Regions from separate parts of the Lysinibacillus sp. UBA5990 genome, predicted to be linked through region 1. Evidence: a T-box and tRNA genes for the amino acid it is inferred to sense, from the RefSeq annotation. Region 1 holds a T-box; the other holds one or more tRNA genes.
The links. A T-box is a leader RNA that pairs with one kind of tRNA and senses whether it is charged. The one in region 1 lies ahead of serS (serine--tRNA ligase), so its partner is inferred to be a tRNA-Ser.
Positions count from the first base shown of each region.

Region 2: it has a tRNA-Ser gene. The T-box ahead of serS (serine--tRNA ligase) is inferred to sense a tRNA for this amino acid. The anticodon was not compared.

Region 1 is NZ_DJAY01000006.1:19,210-22,410, reverse strand. Features, by position in the region: gene pdxS (pyridoxal 5'-phosphate synthase lyase subunit PdxS) at 1-834, shown strand, start outside; gene pdxT (pyridoxal 5'-phosphate synthase glutaminase subunit PdxT) at 836-1,399, shown strand; T-box leader at 1,449-1,665, shown strand; gene serS (serine--tRNA ligase) at 1,820-3,100, shown strand.
Region 2 is NZ_DJAY01000009.1:86,809-90,009, forward strand. Features, by position in the region: gene B3D94_RS06030 (coenzyme F420-0:L-glutamate ligase) at 102-1,292, shown strand; tRNA gene B3D94_RS06035 (tRNA-Ser) at 1,332-1,403, opposite strand; gene B3D94_RS06040 (RNA ligase family protein) at 1,478-2,113, opposite strand; gene B3D94_RS06045 (AAA family ATPase) at 2,138-3,094, opposite strand.

The DNA.
Region 1 (3,201 bases):
AAGGGCGGCGTCATTATGGACGTGATTAATGCTGAGCAAGCAAAAATTGCAGAGGCGGCAGGAGCAGTAGCAGTAATGGCATTAGAAAGAGTACCTTCAGACATCCGCAAAGCAGGAGGTGTTGCTCGTATGGCAGATCCTCGTATTGTAGAGGAAGTACTAGGAGCAGTCTCCATTCCTGTTATGGCCAAAGCTCGTATTGGTCATATTGTAGAAGCTCGTGTTTTAGAAGCAATGGGGGTTGATTATATTGATGAAAGTGAAGTGCTCACACCAGCAGATGAAGAGTATCACTTATTAAAAAGTGATTATACCGTACCATTTGTGTGTGGCTGTCGTGATCTAGGCGAAGCAGCCCGTCGTATTGGTGAAGGAGCAGCTATGCTACGGACAAAAGGTGAACCAGGAACAGGGAATATAGTGGAGGCAGTTCGACATATTCGTAAAGTAAATGCCCAAGTTCGCAAAGTGGTAGGCATGACAGAGGATGAATTAATGACAGAGGCAAAATTACTAGGAGCACCTTTTGAATTATTAAGAGAGATCAAATGTCTTGGGCGTTTACCAGTCGTTAACTTTGCAGCTGGTGGTGTGGCTACACCAGCTGATGCAGCATTAATGATGGAGCTTGGGGCTGATGGTGTTTTTGTTGGGTCAGGTATCTTCAAATCCGATAATCCTGAAAAGTTTGCACATGCGATTGTGGAAGCGACGACACATTACAAGGATTATAAGCTTATTGCTGAAATATCAAAGGAACTAGGCGTACCAATGAAAGGTATAGATATTGCACAGCTTGGGCAACATGAGCGCATGCAAGAGCGAGGCTGGTAGGATGAAACGAATTGGCGTTTTAGCCTTACAAGGGGCGGTACGAGAGCATGTTCAAATGCTAGAAAATCTTGGCTGTGAAGCTTTAGAAGTAAAACAGAAGCGGGATTTAATAAAACTAGATGGACTTGTATTACCTGGTGGTGAGAGCACGACAATGAGAAAGCTGTTGGATCGTTTTGAACTACTAGAGCCTATACGAGAACTAGCACAACGAGGCTTGCCTATGTTTGGGACATGTGCAGGATTAATTTTAATGGCTAATACTTTAGTAAATGATGAACCGCATTTAGCAGTTATGGATGTGACAGTTGCAAGAAATTCATTTGGACGCCAGGTTGACAGCTTTGAAGTAAAGCTCGATATTCCTAAAATAGGTAAGTCAATTCCAGCAGTTTTTATTCGGGCACCTCATATGGAGACAGTCGGAAAAGATGTTGAAATTCTCGCAGAGCATGAAGGTAAAATTATTTTAGCCAGGGATAGACATTTACTAGGTTGTTCGTTTCATCCTGAATTAACATCAGACACACGTATTCTTGAATTTTTTATAGCATCTATGGTATGACTTGCAAAATTTGTTTTCATATAGTACAGTATGGTTAAAATTTAATTAACTGAACACGATGATGGGAAGTAGTAGCAAGCACGTTTTTTTTAGAGAGTCAGCGGTTGGTGGAAGCTGATAAAAGCACTTGTGAATCCGTCCTGGAGTTGCACAGTCGAAGTCAATGAAGTAGGCTGCTGCCGGCTGGAATGCCGTTATAAAATAAGAGGATTAGACATAGTGTCTAGTCAATTAGGGTGGCAACGCGGGTAGCTCTCGTCCCTTTATGGGATGGGGGCTTTTTTGTGTTTATCTTGATACAGCCAAATGCTGCTCCTCTACATTGCTATTTATTTTGATGTTCAAATGACCACTAAATCAAGATAAAGAAACAAGATGCAACAATTTCCTATCATTAAGAAACTACTGGAGGTATGATCGATGTTAGATATTAAACGCGTGCGCGATAATTTCGCGGAAATTAAAGAGATGCTATTAACACGTAATGAAGATTTAGGAAACTTAGATGACTTTGAAAATTTAGATGCAAAGCGTCGAGAACTAATTGCTAAAACGGAAGAACTGAAAGCAGAACGAAATAAAGTATCTGAGCAAATTTCTGTTATGAAGCGCAACAAAGAAAACGCAGATGAAGTGATTGCACGTATGCGTCAAGTGGGCGATGAAATTAAAGAGCTTGATATTCAATTAAATGATGTGGAAGAGCGCTTTAAAGATATGATGATGCGCCTGCCGAACGTTCCTCATGGATCTGTACCAGTGGGTACGACAGAAGATGACAATGTTGAGGAATATACATGGGGTGAAATTCCGGCATTTGATTTTGATATTAAAGCGCACTGGGATTTAGCTACAGATCTAAAAATTGTGGACTTCGAACGTGGTGCCAAAGTAACTGGTAGCCGATTCTTATTCTACCGCGGCCTTGGGGCTCGCTTAGAACGTGCGTTAATGACATTTATGATGGATTTACATGCAGAAGAGCATGGCTATGAGGAAATGCTGCCACCTGTGATTGTAAATCGCGATAGCTTAACGGGTACTGGACAGCTACCTAAGTTTGAGGAAGATGTATTTAAATTAGAGGAAACAGATTATTTCATGATTCCAACAGCGGAAGTACCAGTAACAAACTTCTACCGTGATGAAATTTTAACTGCTGAAGCTTTACCACAAGGTTTTGCTGCATACAGTGCATGTTTCCGTTCAGAGGCAGGCTCTGCAGGTCGTGATACACGTGGTTTAATCCGTCAGCACCAATTTAACAAAGTGGAATTAGTTCGTTTTGTAAAACCTGAGGAGTCATATGAGCAGTTAGAGCTGTTAACGGGTCATGCTGAAAAAGTACTGCAATTACTAGGATTACCATATCGTAAATTAAAAATGTGTACAGCCGATTTAGGCTTTACTGCTGCGAAAAAATATGATTTAGAGGTTTGGATTCCTGCACAAAATATGTACCGTGAAATTTCTTCTTGTTCAAACTTTGAGGACTTCCAAGCACGACGAGCAAATATTCGTTTCCGTCGTGACCCAAATGCAAAACCAGAATATGTTCACACATTAAACGGTTCAGGTCTTGCGATTGGTCGTACAGTTGCCGCTATACTAGAAAACTATCAACAAGCTGATGGAAGCGTAGTAATTCCTGAAGTTTTAAGACCATATATGGGTGGAAAAGAAGTAATTGCCCCAAAATAAACAACTGATCAAGGCTATTTTAGACTAACCTTTACACGGTAATCTAAAATAGCCTTTTTTCTTTTGCAAAATTGATAACTCTCATAATTTTTGAAAATTCG
Region 2 (3,201 bases), on a different contig from region 1:
GTATACGAACTATTAATTTTACTTATATCATGAGTGAGGCGTATAGTAAAACCATATGGATTTTACATCACTTTACAAAAGTTAAATGAGGAGAGATTAAGTTGGAACGTGTAATCGGTACAGTTGTAAGAGGTCTTCGTGGTCCTATTATTAACGAAGGCGATCATATTGAACAAATCGTTGTAGATACAGTGTTAAATGCTGCGAAAGTAGAAGGTTACACTATTGAGGATCGAGATATTGTGACCGTAACTGAGTCAGTAGTAGCACGTGCACAAGGGAACTACGCAACAATTGATGATATCGCTGTGGACGTGGCAGCGAAATTTGGCAATGATACTGTAGGAGTTATTTTCCCTATTTTAAGTCGAAATCGTTTTGCTAACTGTTTACGTGGTATTGCTAAGGGCGTTAAAAAGGTTGTCTTAATGCTAAGCTACCCATCAGATGAGGTTGGTAATCATCTTGTCGATATCGATGAGTTAGATGTAAAAGGCATTAATCCTTGGACAGATACATTAAATGAAGTGGAATTCCGCGAGCATTTCGGCTATAAAAAGCATACATTTACTGGTGTAGATTATATTGAATACTATAAAGAATTAATTGAAGCAGAAGGGGCTACATGTGAGGTCATCTTCTCCAATAACCCAAAAACAATTTTAGATTATACAAAGAGTGTTCTAGCATGTGATATTCACTCACGTTTCCGCACAAAGCGCATTTTAACAGCAAACGGTGCTGAAAAAGTTTACAGCCTTGATAATATTTTAGCTGAATCCATCAATAGTTCTGGTTTCAATGCTGAGTACGGTCTACTTGGCTCTAACAAAGCTACGGAAGATAGTATTAAGTTGTTCCCTCATACTTGCCAACCGATTGTTGACGGTATCCAAGCTAAAATCAAAGAAGCTACAGGAAAAACTGTAGAAGTTATGATTTACGGAGATGGTGCATTCAAAGATCCTGTGGGTAAAATTTGGGAGTTAGCTGATCCTGTTGTTTCTCCAGCATTCACAGCCGGATTAAATGGAACTCCTAACGAGGTTAAATTAAAATATTTAGCAGATAATGACTTTGCTGATCTTCGAGGAGAAGAGTTAAAAGCTGCTATTTCTGAATACATTCAAAATAAGGATGAAGATTTGACAGGTCAAATGGCTGCACAAGGAACAACACCTCGCCGCTTAACTGACCTTATCGGCTCTTTATCTGATTTAACATCAGGTTCAGGAGACAAAGGAACTCCTATGATTTACATTCAAGGTTATTTCGACAATTACACTAAATAATATATAAGAACTCTCGTACTAGTGACGAGAGTTCTTTTTTGGATGGAGGATGACAGGAATCGAACCTGTAATCCCTATATTAAAGGGATATGCAGCCTAGCAACTTCCTCATATATACGATGGTTGATTTATTGTATAAAGTATTACATTTTTCTCAGTCCTTTTCATAAATTAATAAATTACGTTTATTTTAAACGGTTAGGTATTACTTTTTCTTGTAGCCAGTGTTCGCTTGTTTGAACATGGTGAGGTCTCACAAATTTGCCCAAATTATATTGGAAATCATCATAATGAAAGGATCCGGCATTTCGAATGACATAACCCTCTTGCTCACCATCAAACATTGATTTTCCCGTAAACATTCGTTTTATTTTATTCTCATCGAAAATCCCTCTGTATAAAACAGGCACCGTTTCAACACCTAATTTTTCCGCAAAGGCAACTGTCTCATCCCAACTTAAACAAATATTATTTTCATTCCAAATACTAAATAAATAAAAATAACTTGTTAATGCCTGATAATATATAGAATGCTTAGCATACATATTTTCCCCACATAATCGCCAACTATCTGGAATCTGATAAGAAAAACTAGCATGAAATGTTTTGACCCAATGTCTAGAAGGATGGTTAGCTGAATGGATGCTTCTAGCATGCATATAGTCTTTGTACAGCGTTGTTCCTTCTCCATCTAACTTTTCAGTGACAACAACCTCTTTTCCAATAAAATGATTCACATTTTTAGCAACCTTGTCGTCATGTGTATAGCTTCTGCTCCATGGTAAATGAAAGCTTCTTGGATATTTCATTAATTTCATCATATTTACACTTCCTTTCTCTACTGTTTATTTAGCAAATTGGTCGGCCTCACGGAAAAAGTAAAGTCTTGTTAATAAATCCCCATCTAATAAATGATAGATTTCACTTCCCCCTCTATCGCCACCATACTGGATTAACATATGGAATTGCACTAAATAGACGACCTTTAAAACAAAATCCTCTTCAAAGCCCAATTCGAATAAAAAATGACAAACTATCTGTGCTGATACGTTTTCATGGCCAAAATAGCCAAATCGTTGTTGCAGTGGCTTATATTTTTTACAAAATGGCTTGCCAACATCATGGAATAATGCTGCTACTTGTAATGCCAGCTTATCACTTTCCGAATAGTATTCATTGATATAGGCAAAGACAAAATAAGTATGCTGACATAATAGAAATTGGTGATGTGGATTTTCTTGATTGAAATGATAAATCTCTTTAAAAGGTGGGATTGCTCGAAGTGTTTGAAAAAGCTCCTCATAATTGGGCTCACGTTGAATAAGCGAAATAAATTGTTTTCGAGAAATTGCATAGGGGCTGGATTCATGTACGATATGCACTTCATCAAATCCTTCTCCCGCCGTCGGAAATTCTAAATGCTTGCTCATTTTCTCCATCACCACTAATGGTACATTTCTCTTCCGTTGTTGGTTTCTAGCTACACATATGGAATAGGGTGTGTCAAAATAATAGCATTCCTTCCTAATCGAGCTTGGCAATTTACGCAGTGCAAATATCCTCCGTTCCCGTTCAATATTAGTGGCATCTACAATGACCGTATAACCCTTTGCCACAAGGTCATTAAGACGCTCATATAATGTACGAAAGACCTGACGTGATTTCTGTTTTGTTGCGTCACCAAATAACTCCTGACGTATAGCGTCACTCGAAAGGACAACGGCATTTTCTCTTTTCGCTAGCTGTTTCACAAATGTGCTTTTTCCACTTCCAGGTAATCCCACTGTAAAAATTACCTTCATCTCTTTTCACCTCCCTTCAAGTTTCTATATCGTATAAGATAAACAATCCTTTAGTGCTTTTCAATATATCCTTATAAGCAATTTAAAAGGCATGAGTCATGTACTAT